DNA from 2 places in the Paraburkholderia sp. JHI869 genome. Region 1 is predicted to be linked to the other one. Evidence: predicted binding sites of a transcription regulator. Region 1 holds the regulator's gene; the other holds the start of a gene.
What was found. The regulator FliA, encoded in region 1, starts transcription of late flagellar genes. The targets are predictions, from matches to a motif close to CTAAAGTTTNNNNNNNNNNNGCCGNTA.
Positions count from the first base shown of each region.

Region 2: VSR72_RS35710 (flagellin) is a predicted target of FliA. The motif match lies at 4,447-4,473, and genes of this name have one in related genera.

Region 1 is NZ_JAYMSC010000055.1:16,117-23,506, forward strand. Features, by position in the region: gene flgC (flagellar basal body rod protein FlgC) at 31-456, opposite strand; gene VSR72_RS42255 (flagellar basal body protein) at 550-1,065, opposite strand; gene flgA (flagellar basal body P-ring formation chaperone FlgA) at 1,312-2,625, shown strand; gene flgM (flagellar biosynthesis anti-sigma factor FlgM) at 2,807-3,157, shown strand; gene VSR72_RS42270 (flagellar protein FlgN) at 3,208-3,651, shown strand; gene VSR72_RS42275 (RNA polymerase sigma factor FliA) at 3,820-4,551, opposite strand; partial or broken gene VSR72_RS42280 (MinD/ParA family protein) at 4,941-5,723, opposite strand; gene flhF (flagellar biosynthesis protein FlhF) at 5,716-7,390, opposite strand, start outside.
Region 2 is NZ_JAYMSC010000032.1:79,948-87,337, forward strand. Features, by position in the region: gene VSR72_RS35695 (tetratricopeptide repeat protein) at 1-937, opposite strand, end outside; gene fliT (flagellar protein FliT) at 1,157-1,465, opposite strand; gene fliD (flagellar filament capping protein FliD) at 1,492-3,060, opposite strand; gene VSR72_RS35710 (flagellin) at 3,201-4,355, opposite strand; gene VSR72_RS35715 (aldo/keto reductase) at 4,718-5,659, shown strand; gene rpsU (30S ribosomal protein S21) at 6,073-6,285, shown strand; gene VSR72_RS35725 (hypothetical protein) at 6,387-6,845, opposite strand; gene VSR72_RS35730 (DNA-3-methyladenine glycosylase I) at 7,139-7,390, opposite strand, start outside.

The DNA of each region.
Region 1 (7,390 bases):
ACTGCGGTGTGCTGTACTTCAGGTTCCGCTTCAGGTCCCGATCGTCAACGTCTTGAGCATCAACGTCTTGGCCGTGTTCAGCGTTTCGACGTTGGCCTGGTACGAGCGCGACGCCGAGATCATGTTCACCATCTCCTGCACCGGATCGACGTTGGGCATCGTCACGTAGCCGTCCGCGTTGGCGGAGGGATTGTCGGGGTCGTACGTCTGCTTCATGGGCGTGGGGTCGTCCACCACGCCGGTCACCCTCACGCCGCCCACCTGCTGGCCCGAGGCCGTGCGCGCGCCGCCGAGCGGATTCACCGCGAACACGACCTGCTTCGCCTTGTACGGCTGGCCGTCGGGGCCGGTCGTACTGTCGGCGTTGGCGAGATTGGACGCCGTCACGTTCAGACGCTGCGATTCCGCCGTCATGGCGGAGCCCGCAACGCTGAAAATGTTCATCAGGGATGGCATGGTTTCGTTGACCTCACATCAGGTGCGCGTCACGCGCGCGTTGGTCGTTCATGGCTTCGTTACTGCGTTTTCCGGCTGCGCTGCCTGCGTCGATCAGCTCGAACCCGAGGTGATCGCGGACATCATCGTCTTGATCTGCTGCGAGACGACCGTCATGCCGGACTCGAAGTGCAGCGCGTTGTCGGCGAACTGCACGCGTTCGGTGTCGAGGTCGACCGTGTTGCCGTCGAGCGCGGGCTGCACCGGCGTGCGGTACATGAGCTGGCTCTTGTAGGCATCGGTCGGACCGCCCGTCGGGATCAGCTTCGCGTCGCCGGCCATGTGGCCCGACTCCGTGGCCGCCATCGTCATGCCGCTGGTCACGCCCGCGGGCTGCGCCATGGCGAGCGGCTGGGCGTTGCCGCCCGAGGTGGCCGTCATGCCCACCGTACCGCCGGCGCCTTGCTGGCGCAGTGCGCCCGCGAGCGAGGCCGAGAAGTCCACGTCGCGCGCCTGGTAGCCCGGCGTGTCGGCGTTCGCGATGTTCGAAGAGATCAATGCCTGCCGCGTGGCGCGCACATCGAGCGCTTCGCGCCCAAAGGCGAATTCGGCATCGAGTTTGTCCAGCATCGGGCGTTCTCCGTGAAACGAAAAGGATTCGGCGTGAGCGCGGCGGGCTCGCCAAAAGGCGGGGAAACCGGCGCAAACGTTAGGCGCGTGGTCCGAAGGCCTTTGCGCATGGAGTGGAATATTAGGCGGGGGTGGCAAGAACCAATCGGACGAATAGCCGGTAAAGCGCCCCTCTATTCGACGCAAGCGCCCGGGGGCCGCCGCCTAGAATGCGAGTCGTGTTAATGCATTCGATGGAGAACGACGATGCCGCAGACTGCCTCTATCCGTAGGCCGCACGCCGGCCTGGAGCGGCGTGCGCGCGCGCTGTCGTGGCGCGCGTCCTGGACGTGCGCGATTGCCTGCGCATTGGGTGCCGCGAGCGCCCATGCGCAGACCCCGGCGCAGCCCGAGGGCGCGGCCGGGCAGATCTTTATTGCGGGCAACGGCGACCGCGCGGGCTCCGACGCGGCGCAGATGAACGCGCTGCTCGTCAGCAACGCGAAGAAGCCTGCCGGGGCGGCGCCCGTCAATGCTGCCGCCAACGCGCCCGCGAGCGACGCCGCGCCGCTGCGCGCGGCCAGCTACGCCGATCTGAATTCGCGCGGCGTGCCCGAGGATGCGCGCGCGGGCGTCGAGTCGAACGGCATGATCACGATTCCGGGTCCCGGCGAGCGCCCGGCCCAAGGCGACGCGCCGCGCATCGTCACGATTCCTTCGCCGGGTGCGAGCGCCCAACCCATGCGCGTGCCGGCGGCCAACCCGAACAACGCGGGCGCGCTTCAGCGCGTGAACCTGTCGAGCGCCGCGAACCGCGTCGCCCCTGTGGTCGTGGACGCCGGTGCGGCGGCGGTCGCCAACGCGAAGCCGGCTGCGAACGTTGCCAACGCAAGCACCAGCGCACCGCCCGCTCCCAATACCAGCGCCGTCGCCACGAACGTGCAGACCACGCCGCCGGGCCAGCAGGACGGCGAATCGATCCGCGCCGTCGCGCTCAACTTCCTGCAGCAGCAGTCGGCGGGCTTGCCGGGCCACGTGAACATCACGGTCGCGCCGGTGTTTCCGCGCGGCCTCGCCGCGTGCACCTCGCTCGAGCCGTTCATGCCGCCGGGCGCACGCACGTATGGCCACACGACCGTGGGCGTGCGCTGCATCGGTGCGAAGCCGTGGACGCTCTATGTGAGCGCACGCGTGGCCGTCGAGGTGAACTACTACGTGGCCTCGCGCCAGATCGGCGCGGGCGAAGCCCTTTCGGCCGCCGACTTCATGCCGCGCGCGGGCGACCTCGCGAGCCTGCCGCAGACCATCATCACCGATCCCAACCAGGCGACGGGCGCTGTCGCGCTCGCGCGCATTGCCGCGGGACTGCCGCTGCGCACCGACATGCTGCGCAGCGCGGCTTCGGTGGTCATCGGCCAGACGGTGAAAGTGATCGCCGTGGGCAGCAACTTCACGATCTCCGCCGAAGGCAGCGCGCTCAACAACGCCGAGCCCGGCCAGCAGGTGCGCGTGCGCACGAGCGGCGGCCAGATCATCTCGGGCGTGGTCAAGGACGCCGGAACCGTGCAGGTGCAAATATAGGGCCGGTAAGCGCTGGTAAGGGCCGGAACGCGGTGGCTTCAGCCCCGCCCGGCGGCCCGATCCGGCCGTTTCCGGCTTTGTGCGCCAGCACACGTAACAGCATGTAACGGTGGGATTTTCGCGCTAAAGTTCGGCCCGACCTATGCCGTTATCAAGGTCAAATCGATCAGGAAAGCCCATCGTGAAAGTTGACTCCTCCACCCGCAATGATCCGCGCACGCTGCAGGATGGCCTCGCGCGCTCGCAAGCTGATTCGACCGGCGTAAGCGCCGCCGGTACCGACACCGCAGCCACCACTGGCGCGGCAGGCACGGCCGGTGCCGCCCAAGGCGGCGCGAACGTGAGCCTCTCGTCGCTTTCGTCGACGATGCGCTCGCTCGCCGCGAGCGGCTCGGCCGACATCGACACGGCGCACGTCCAGTCGATCAAGGACGCGATCCGCAACGGCACGTTGCAGATCGACTCCGGCAAGATTGCCGACGGCGTGATCCAGACCGCCCGCGACCTCATGAAGCCGACGTCAGGCAACTGACACTCGACCAACGAGCGCCGCGCAAACCTCGCTTTTTTTGGTGCCTAGCAATGAAAGATGCCCTGTTGGCCACACTGATCGACGAACACGCCACGGTTGAGGCGTTCGCGTCGCTGCTCGCCTATGAAGAGAAGGCGCTCGTGTCGGCCGACGGCATGGAGGCGCTGCCGCAGATCGTCGAGCAGAAGACCACGCTCACGCAGCGTCTGGCTGGGCTCGAAAAGGCGCGCGACGCGCAACTGGCAGGCCTCGGTCTCCCCAGCGGCCGTAAAGGCATCGAAATGGCCTGCGACGGCGACACGCGCCTTGCGAGCCAGTGGGCGCTGCTCAAAGGTTCGACCGAACGCGCGCGCCGCAGGAATCTCACGATCGGCATGATGATCCGCACGCGCATGGAGCATAACCGCCGCGCGCTCTCGATCCTGCGCGGCGAAACGGGCGGCGGCGCGATGCTGTACGGTCCCGATGGGCGGCTGCCGGCGTTCGGGCTGTAAGCACCCAGCTCGCCAAAGACAAAAAGCCGAAGCGGTGATGCTTCGGCTTTTTTGTTTGTGCAATCCAGTCGGCCAACAAAAAAGCCGGAGTGCTCCCGCACCCCGGCTTTTTCACCCTCGCCTCACCCGGCCCGCGCTCACAACCGCCGCGCGGACCCGTCTACCGCCTCAATTCTCCTGGCCGGCCCACGACATCTCGCGCAGGCGCGTGCGCAAACGCGCCACTGCCTGGCTGTGCAGCTGGCACACGCGCGACTCGCTCACTTCCATCACCGCGCCGATTTCGCGCAGGTTCATGCCGCGCTCGTAATAGAGCGACATGAGCAGCTTCTCGCGCTCGGGCAGCCGCTCGATCGCCTCGACGAGCGCGCCGCGCAGGCTGTCGTCGAGCAGCGCCGACAGCGGGTCCGAATGATCGACGCAGTAGCGGTCGAGGAACGGTTCGTCCTCGGCGGAGCGGTCGAAGTCTTCGTAGTAAATGAGCTGGCTGCCGTGCAGGTCCTGCAGCATGCTCTGGTACTCGTCGAGCGGCATGCTCAGATGCTCGGCGATCTCCGCCTCGCTCGCCGAGCGCCCGAGCCGCTGCTCCACTTTGTGCACCGCGCTTTCCACTTCGCGCGAGGTGCGGCGCAGGCTGCGCGGCAGCCAGTCGTTGCTGCGCAGCTCGTCGAGCATCGCGCCGCGAATGCGCTGGCTCGCATAGGTCTCGAATTGCGCGCCCTGATCTTCCTTGTAGCGATTGGCCGCATCGAGCAGGCCGATCATGCCGGCCTGGATCAGGTCGTCGAGGTCCACGCTCGCCGGCATTTTCGCCACGAGCTGCAAGCCGAGCCGTCTCACGAGCGGCGCGTACTTCGCAAGCACGTCGGCCTGCGAAATTTTTCCTTGAGCGTTATACATCGACATCGTGCTCTCCACTTCTCATGTCCCTGATTGGCGTCGTCGTGCGCACGTCAGACGTGCTGCGGCGACGTCCGCTGCGCGGGCGTATCGGTCCGCCAGCCCACGTGGGCCGGTGCGGACGCGGATGTTGCATTGGGTGCGGGATGCACACCCGTCACGGCCGCTACGAACGAATCGGCGTTCGCGGCGAGCGTGCTGTGTGCGGCGTTTGTTCCTTGCGTTGCGTGCGTTCCATGCGTTGCATGCGCAGCGTGTAGCTGGACGCCGGCTTGCGGCGCGCCGTCCAGGTCGTCGGCGGGTGCGTCGCCCGCCGCTTCATGTTCTTCGTGCGTCGCGACGAGCGAGCCGCTCGCGCGCGCGGTGGCCGGCGAGCACGCCGAGACCGCGGGCCGCATGGGCCAGTGCGGCAGTTCGGCTGCCACGTGCCGGAAGTCGCGCGCGGCGGATGTCGACGGAAACGCATCGACGATGCAGCGCGCGAGCTTGAGTGCCTGCGCCATGTGTTGATCGGCAGCGACGCTTCCGGCGCTGTCGAGCGACACGCTCAGGTAGCGGCTCGCCACCCCCGCGAGATTCTCGATCGCGGTCTGCGCGTCGCTTGCGTTCGCCACATGATTCGCGAGCACGCGAAACTGCGCGATCGCATGCGCGAAGTGCAGCCGTTTCATGCACGCATAGGCGTCCGTGATCGACTGCGCACCGATGCGCATCACGATCAGCACGTCGTGCGCGTGCATGGCGAGCGGCGACAGCGCGCCTTCGGCATCGAGCTGCGCGTCGATCAATACGATGTCGGCGGGGCCCGAAATGACCTTGTGCAGTTGCGCGCTCGTGTACTGCGCGCGGTTGTCGCGCGAGGCGGCCAGCACGCCGAAGCCGAGCGCGTGACGCCCCACGGCTTCGTCGAGTGTGCGCTCGCCGCGCATCACGGCGGCGAAGTTGCCGGCGCCGCGTACTCCGCCTATCAGCGAACAGACCGAGCGGGGTCCCAGACACTCGTCGATGACGAGTACGTCCTTGCCCTGCGCAGTGAGCGCAGCCGCGAGATTGACCACGGTGGTCGTGCGTCCGGGCGAACCCGCACCGCCCGTCACCGCGACCACTCGCGAGCCTTCGCGCGCGAGAAGCCGGCGCAGCCCTTCTGCCTGATCGATTACGAACTTATCCAAACCTGACCTCGGGAGCCTGCGAATTCGAACGCGTCGAGAGAGCCGACAGCAGCGCCGGGATATCGTCTTCGTGCGGCACGAACGGCGAGCTCTCTCGCGGAATGCAGAAAGCGCTGCGGATCAGGAAGCGGCGCGTCGCCACATAGAGGTTCTCTGGGACCTTCTGGCCCGTCGAGACGTAATGCACCGGCAGCTTGTAGCGCAGCACGGTGTCGAGCGCGCTGCCGAGGTTGGTCGCCTCGTCGAGCTTGGTGAGGATGCAGCCCGTGAGCGGTGCGTTTTCGCTCTGGTAGGCCTGCACGACTTCGTTGAGCGTGTCGCCGTGGTTGGTCGCCGAGAGCAGCAGAAGGCGCCGCACCGGGCGGCCCGCGCCGCACAGCATGGCGATCTGGTCGGCCACGGCGCGATCGCGCTGGCTCATGCCGATCGTGTCGATCAGCACGATGTGCTTGTTCTTGAGTTCGGTGAGCGCGAGCTGGAGGTCCGCGCCGTCGCGCACCGCGTGCACCGAAACGCCGAGGATCTTGCCGAAGATGCGCAGTTGCTCGTGGCCGCCGATACGGTAGCTGTCGGTGGTGAGCAGCGCGACCTTGCTTGCGCCGAAGCGCATCACGCAGCGCGCGGCGAGCTTCGCCGTGGTCGTGGTCTTGCCCACGCCCGTCGGGCCCATCAGCGCGAACACGCCGCCGCGCTCCATGAGCGCTTCTTCGTCTTCGAGCACCGGCAGGTTCGATTCGAGCACCGACTGGAGCCACTCCATGCCGGCCTCTTCGGTTTCCACTTCGGGCAGGCGGTCGATCATCATCTTCACGAGCTGCGCCGAAAAGCCTGCTGCGAAAAGCTGCTTGGTGAGCGCGCCCTGCACCGGGCTGCGGCGCTGGCGCTCGCCCCAGAGGAGGCCCGCGAACTGCTCTTCCATCATGCCGCGCATGGAGGCGAGCTCGTTCATCACGGTTTCGTTCACAACCTGCTCGATGCGCGCGCGGATCGCCTCGCTCACGGTTTGCGCGGCGTCGGCATTCTTGCTGGACGTGGGCGCGGGACCGGCGGCCTCCGGGCCGTGGCCGAGGCGCTGCGCGGCGCGGCGCGCGGCGACATGAGCGGCTTCCAGCGCCCAGTCGGGCGTGCTGGCGTCGACGTCGGGCGGCAGCACCGGGTCGGCGACATTGCCAAGACCACGTGCGGCTGCGGTCGCGGGCGTCATGGCCGGCACGCGCGGCGCATTCTGCTGGTTCGCGATGCGGCGGGCGTGGTCGATCAGCCAGGGGTTCGACTCGGCCATCGTGCGCGGCACGTCGCTCGTGTGCGCTGCGGCGGCCTGTTCGAGGCGCGCGGCGGCTTCACGTGCGACGGCCGGGGCGCTGGCGTTCGCGGCCGGCGCCGTGGACGCAAACGATGGCGCAAAGGCCGGCGTGGCGAGCGACTCGGTCGCGGCCTGCAGCGCCATTTGCAGCGGCGTTTGCTGACCCGGCATGGCTTGCTGTGCCAGCTGCGCCGCTTGCATCGTGGACTGCAGCGTCGCGGGCATCGGCGATTGCGCGGCCTGCTGGCCAGCTGCTGCCCGCGAAGAAGGCGAAAGCGGCGCGATGGCGGCCGAAGCCGCCGACGCTTCCTGGCCGAGCGAGACCGCGGTGTCCGCGGCGTGATCGCCATCGGCATCGGCGTCG
Region 2 (7,390 bases), on a different contig from region 1:
GTTCGACAGCGCGGCGGCTTTCCGTGAGCGCCTCCGTGAATCGTCGCTGTCCCTGCAGCGCCAATGCCAGAATGCGACGCGCCTCCATATAGTCCGGCTGCGATGCGAGCATCGTACGGCACTCGACTTCCGCTTCCGCGTGACGGCCAAACAGGCGCAACGTGTCGGCGAGCACCGATCGCGTCGGCAATTCCTGCGGCGCGTATTCGAGCACCTTGCGCGCCGCGTCAAGGGTCTCAGCGAATTGGCCACAGTGGTGAAGCGAAGCGGTCAGTGCGCGCCACGCACGGTCGTCGTCTGGATAGCGCGCAACGAGCTTGCGCGCCAATGCCAGCGCTTCCTGGTGTCGATCGCGATTTTGCAGCGTCAGGTGTTGCTGGATTTCCTGAGGCTTCGCTCGCCGCGTGCTGACGCGCGCAGCTTGAGGCTGCGCCGTGTACGGCGCGTCCTGGCTTTCTACCGTAACTTCGATTTGCTCGGGCGTGGCGTAGGGGGTCGGGTTCGCGGCCGTGGGCACCGTCTCGTCGGGCGTGGCCAATTGTGCGATCAGACCGTCGAAGGCCGGGCCTCGGAAGCCACGCTTTTGCGCGATCTCGATCGCAACCCATGCCGCCGCCGACTGGCCGCTCCTGGCGAGCGCGTTGATGTAGCTGACCCAGTAGTTGCCGTTGTTCGGATTAGCGCCCAAAGCAGTTTCGAAATACGGGATCGCGTCGTTCGGGCGCTCGATCTGCACCAGCAGGACGGCCAGGTTGTAGTTGGCGTCGGCGTGCGCGGGCAGCGCGCTCAGAATGGCTTCGTAGAGTGCTTTCGCGTCCTCGTATTCCTGCTTGTGATGGTGCTCGATCGCGCTGCTCATGACCAGGGCGATGTCCTGCTCGAGCTGCTGCTCGGGTGTGAGTTCAAGCGTATCGGCTTCGGTCGTGGTGAGATTCATGGTCTTCGCGCAATAGGGCAATCGTGGAAATTATCGGCGCGGCCCCTCCTTCCCGAAGCGGGGAGCTAATGGCAATTCCACTGCTAATTTGAGCGATGGGGCGCGGCTGGCTCCAGACGAAAGAAAGCCCGCGCGAGGCGGGCTTGAGCGATACAGGGGCGCCACGGTCTGGCGCAGTTTTTTATTGTTCGGTGAGGCCGATCGAGGCTTGCGCGCGGCTTACAGGCGCGCAGTCTGGTGATACATGCCGACGGCCTTCGAGCGTCCCATGGCGGCGTTGAATTCCACGCGCAGTGCGCCTTGCGAATGCTGTGCGCTAGCCATGACAGCGGCGTCGCGCGCAATCACCGAGCGCAGCGCCGCGAGTGCGGCGGGCGACTGCCGCGCGCTCAGCGACATGAGAAACGGCGAACGGGCTTCGACGAGGCGCGACGCCTCGATCCAGTCGTCGAGCGCCGCGGCATGCTCGATATCGCCCGTGAGTGCGACGATCCTGTCGACGAGGACTGTCTGTTCGATGTCCGCCATGTCCGTCTCTCCTGTGCGCGTTGCGCTTAGCTCTTGTTGGTGGCGAGTGCGCCGGCGCTGTTCGTGCCGCCGAAGAGCTGCGTGAGGTACTGCTGGTTGCTGTTCATCGTCGCCATCAGCGTGTTGAGCGCCGTGAACTGCGCGTTGTACTGCGTGGTGAGCTGCGCAATGTAGTCGTTCAGGCTGGTCTGCTGCGAGGCAATGCTCGTCAGATCGGCGTTCAGCGCGCTGGTGCGCGAGTCGATCATGCCGCCCGTCTGCGTGAACGTCGCGATGCTCGAATTGAGCTGTTCGCCCACGCCGTTGGTCGAGTTGAAGAGCTTGGCGACCGTCGCAGGGCTGCTCGTCAGCGCGCTGTTGAGCGCGGTGCTATCGACGGAAAGCGTGCCGTCCGCGTTCAGCGTCACGCCGATCGAGGCGAGGTTCACTGACGAGGTGCTGCCCGCCGGGCCGCGCACGCCATTGGCGACGATCGAGGCCAGCGTATTGTTGATCGTGTTCAGCGTCGAGTCGCCGAGCAGCGGGCCTTGGGTAGACGACGTGGAGCTGTACGCCGTGAGCGTGCCGATCGTCGTGACGAGCGTGTTGTAGAGCGTCACGAAGTTGTTGATCGCGCTCGCCTGCGCCGTGGTATTCGGCGCGATCGTGAGCGTCTGCGTGTCGTTGCCGCTCGTGCTGCTCGAGGCGCTCGTGCCGCCCTTGAGCGCCGCCTGGCTCAGGCTGAGCGTGACGCCGGCAATCGCGGTCGTGACTGAGTTGGTCGAACTGGTCGCGGCAATGCCGTTGACCGAGAACGCGGCGTCCTGTGCTGCAGTGCTCTGTGACCACGCGTAGGCGGCGTTCGTCGACGTCGAGGTGAAGGTCGACTGGCCGCCGGTCGTGCTTGCGGTGGAGGTCACGCCGAGGCCCGACAGGCCGTTGTCGCCGCTGAGATTGTTCACGGCGACGCTGATCGTGTTCGCGGCGCCCGTGGTCGACGAGCTGAGCACGAGGTGGGCGCCGTCGGAGCCGTTCACGACGGTGGCCACGACGCCCGGATTGCCGCTCGCGCCGTTGATCGCCGCGGCGATACCCGAGATCGTGTTGTTGGTGCTGTCGATCGACACGTTGAAGGACGAGCTGCCGAGCGAAACCGCGAGCGTGCCCGTGCCGAGCTGCTGGGTCGAAGTGAAGCCAGCTGACGAAAGCGCCTGGGCCTGCGCGACCTGCGAGACGCTGATGCTGTAGCTGCCCGCGACGGCGCCCGCGCCGGCCGTGGCCGTGATGCCGGTGCCGCCCATCGTGGCGCTGTAGGTCGTTTGCAGCGTGCCGTCGGAAAGCGTATTGAGGCCCGATTGCAGTGCGCTTAGCGCCGCCGACAGCGCGCCAAAGGCGGAAATTTCAGTGTTATCAGTGGACTGCGCCGCGGTCAGCGCGGCAACCTGGCCCGCCGTCTTGGCGTTCACCAGCGCGGTCACGAGCGTGCTCACATCCATCGACGAATTGCCGGTCGAACCGCTGATGATCGACTGGGCGGCTGAGGCAAGCGCTGCTTGATCTGCGGCGACGGTCGCTGCGGCTGTGCTGGCGGCGGATGAAGACGTGATCGTTGACATCGGGATACTCCGTGCGTCGGTGAGTCCGTGAGGTGGTCGAACTGCAAATGCAAGATGGGAGGCATGCCTCCCACCGGGTACTTTCGATCCGGAAACCGCGCCGCGCGACGCGGTTTCCGGTCAGTTCATCGCGTAAGCGATTACTGGAGGAGCTTCAGAACTTGCTGCGGCTGCGAGTTAGCTTGTGCCAGCACCGAGATACCAGCTTGCTGCAGCACTTGCGCCTTGCTCAGGTTTGCCGTTTCTTGCGCGAAGTCTGCGTCCGTCTTTTGCGACTGGGCCGACGACAGGTCGGTCGACTCAGCTTGCTGCGACGTTGCGATCGCGGTGAAGCGGTTTTGCGCTGCGCCGAGGTTTGCCTGCAGGTTGTTGACGGTTGCGAGTGCGTTGTCGATCGAGACCATCGCGACGTTTGCGCCCTGGACCGAGCTGATGTCGAGGTTCGCGACAGTCGACGTGGCGTTGACGGCGTTGATCTGCGAAACCGCTGCGGTGATCGCGTTGGTGATCGCGGTGCCCTGCGCCGTGCTCGTTGCGCCCGAAGAGAGCGCCAGACCGGTGATCGCCGTGCCGGTGCCTGTAGCCGTACCCGAACTGAAAATCGCGTTAGCGACGCCGCTCGTGATCGCCGTACCGTTCTGGTCCGTGAACGTGAAGCCGCCGTTGCCGTCCGAAACCACGTTGACCGAGGTGATCGTTGCGCCCGACGACGTGTACACGCCCGCTGCGTCGAGGCTCAGGTCCGAGATCGTGCCGACCGTCGTGCCGGTCTGCAGCAGACCCTGGCCGAGGCTGTTAGCCGACATCGACTGGCTCAGGTTCAGGCTGATCGTCTGACCGACGTTCGCGCCGACCTGGAACGACACCACGCCAGCCGAGCCGTCCAGAATGTTCGTGCCGTTGTACGTCGTTTGCGACGCGATACGGTTCACTTCCTGGATCTGCTGTGCAACTTCCTTCTGCAGAGCGGCCTGGTCGCTCGACGACATCGTGCCCGTCGAAGCTTCCACGGCCAGCGTACGGATACGCTGCAGGCTGCTGGTCAGCGAGGACAGCGCGCTCGACGCCGTTTGAATCATCGACACGCCGTCGTTCGCGTTCGACACGCCTTGCGACAGACCGTTGATCTGCGTCTGCATACGCGTCGAGATCGCGAGACCTGCTGCATCGTCAGCTGCGCTGTTGATGCGCTTACCCGACGACAGGCGGGTGATCGCTTGCGACAGTGCGCTGCCCGAGCCGGTCAGGTTCTGTTGCGCGACGAGCGAGTTGATGTTGCTGTTAATTCCGAGCATGGAAATTCTCCTAAGCGGGCTGGAAGCCCGTTACAAGCCACTATGGCCGCGGCGGAAGCAATCTTTCATTGCTGGCCGCCTCAGTGAAGGTTGTCGGCGTGGGTAAAAAAAACTTGAGGGGAAGCACCGACAATCGAGACCTCATTTGCGCGCTGCATAAAAATAAATCCCGTTACACCGCGCGCTGTGCTTCCCGCTTCCCTCACGCATTTCTGCGTCATGCAGTTTGCAAGTGTGTTTACGGCAGGTATTGCACGTGGTTTAGCGAAAGCGCCCATCGAGGTGTGCCCGTGCCGGCTGCAGCGCCTGGCGAGGCGGCGTATCCTCAACGGTTCCCCGTTCGCCCTTTTTCTGGAGGCCCCATGGAACTACGCAGGATCGGCACTTCCGCATTGCAGGTCGCCCCGCTCATGTTTGGCGGCAACGTCTTCGGCTGGACCGCCGATGAAGCGACCTCGTTCTCGATCCTCGACGCCTTCACCGACGCCGGCCTGAACTTCATCGACACCGCAGACGTCTACTCCGCCTGGGTGCCCGGCAACCAGGGCGGCGAATCGGAGACGATCATCGGCAAGTGGATCGCGAAGAGCGGCAAGCGCGAGAAGGTGGTGATCGCAACGAAGGTCGCAAAAGATCCGCGCCGCCCGGGTCTTTCCGCCGCCAACATCGCGGCGGCAGTGGAGGATTCGCTGCGCCGCCTGCAGACCGATTACATCGACGTGTACTTCTCGCACGAGGACGACCAGAAAGTCCCGCTCGAGGAGACGCTCGGCGCGTACCAGCGGCTCATCGAGGCCGGCAAGGTGCGCGTGGTCGGCGCATCGAACTACACGGGCGCGCGCGTCGAAGAGGCGCTCGCGGTGTCGAGGAAGTCGGACCTGCCCGCGTACCAGATCATCCAGCCCGAATACAACCTGTACGACCGCGCCCACTACGAGGCCGATCTCGAACCGGTGGCCATGGCGCAGAAGCTCGCGGTCGTGCCCTATTACAGCCTCGCGAGCGGCTTCCTCTCAGGCAAGTACCGCTCGCGCGAGGATCTCGCGAAGAGCACGCGCGGCTCGCGCGTCGAGAAGTACCTCGATCACCGCGGCATCCGGATCCTCGCGGCGCTCGACTACGTGGCCGAACGCCACGGCAGCACGCTCGCGGCGGTTGCGCTGGCGTGGCTGATCGCGCGCCCGAGCATCACCGCGCCGATCGCGAGCGCGACCTCGCTGGATCAGCTGGAGAGCCTTGCGGCGGCCGTGCGGCTGAAGCTCGATCCGGCCGATATCCAGGCGCTCAACGACGCGAGCGCCTGAGCGCGGGTGCCGGATGCGCGAGAAGCGGCATTCATCCAGGTGTCCTGATTGACAGGACTTGCGCGGCGCTGCGGCACGCCAATCGCCGTGCGCCACGCAAGTCACTGAGTAGAATCAAGAAACCCTGGTCAGGCAGATCCTTTCCTGATATCATTGAGAGTGAATTGAGATCTTTGCCTGTTTTGTTGCCGTGTTCGTTACTGTTGGCGGCCGCAAACCGGCGGTCAGGTGTGTTGCAGCAAGGTCGACCTGATCGCGTTCCGCTGTGAACCCCCTACTTCTCTTTTCCGGCCTCCGTGGCCGCCTTGCCTCTCGTTCAGCCCCAGCGTGGCGAACGACCGGAGGGCCGGCGCGTGAGCGGCTTTGACGCTCACGCCTTTGAACCGTATTAAGCGATTTGAGTTAGGAAATACATGACGACGATTCTTCTGAAGGAAAACGAGCCGTTCGAAGTGGCCATTCGCCGCTTCCGCCGCGCAATCGAAAAGAACGGCCTGATCGCCGAGCTGCGTGAGCGTCAAGCTTACGAAAAGCCGACGGCTGTTCGCAAGCGCAAGAAGGCAGCTGCTGTTAAGCGCCTGCACAAGCGTCTGCGCAGCCAGATGCTGCCGAAGAAGCTCCACTAAGCTTTTTCGCTGCTCGATGTTCCGCCAGACGGCGGCGCATGCTTCGCAAGAAGCTGCGCCGCCGTTTGCGTTTGTGCGGCGGTTGCGCGCGCCGCCCGATATCAGGCGGCGTCCTTGAGCTGATCGGGTGACAAGCCGAACTGCGCGGCAATCGAGCAAAGGCGCTCGCGCCATTCCCACACGCCGAACACGTCGTGGACGTTCTGCAGGCAACTCAGCAGATTGATCGTAGCCGGATCGAAGATGTTGATATGAGCCCGCAGCAGCGCCTTTTTCAGCGCGGCAACGCCCACGTCCATATAGAGCGGCACGTCGTTCGTCTCACGGCCGATGTAGCGCACGGGTATGCCTTCCATGGCGCTCATATAGTCGCGTGGGTGGATAAAGCTGCCGACCGGGCAACCGCCGTAGCTGTGTGCGCTGCCGTAGCCGCCGCCACAGCCGCCACCCCGGTAGGCGCCGCCGCCGCGTGGAAGAAGTGCCGCACGCCCCTGGCCAAAGAGATGGGCCACTGCGCGGTCGAAAATCTCCTGATGACTCAGGAAGTGGACGTTTTTCATTTCAGCCCCCGTTGCCCAGGTGCCGGGCACAGGTTAATTCCCTTCTAATGCGGCGCCGCCGGCCTTCCAGCCGGCATTACTACGCGTTCCCCTGACGCGCCTGCATTCACTTCCCTTTATAACGGCGCGCCAGCAGAAAACCGTGGGGCTGCGCACCGTAGCGATGAGAAATTACCTCGGCCGACGTTGGACGCAATCGCGCTTGCGCGCCGCAAAGCCGTGCTGGACGACGGTTTGCGAGGCGCGGCTCGTCCCGCTCGGGACTTTCCCGAGTCGCGCGCGGGTTGCCGCGCTCAGGCGCGGCGCTTCTTTTTGCCGAGTGCCGCGCAAGCCGCGCGGCACATGCAGTCGCGCTCATGGTCGTTGACCATGCCGACCGCCTGCATGAACGCGTAACAGATCGTCGTGCCAACGAATTTGCAGCCGTATTTTTTGAGTGCCTTACTGAGGGCGTCCGAGACCTCGGTCGAGGCCGGTGCGTCGCGATACGACGCCAGGTCGTTCTGGATGGGCGTGTCGTTCACGAACGACCAGACGAACTTCGC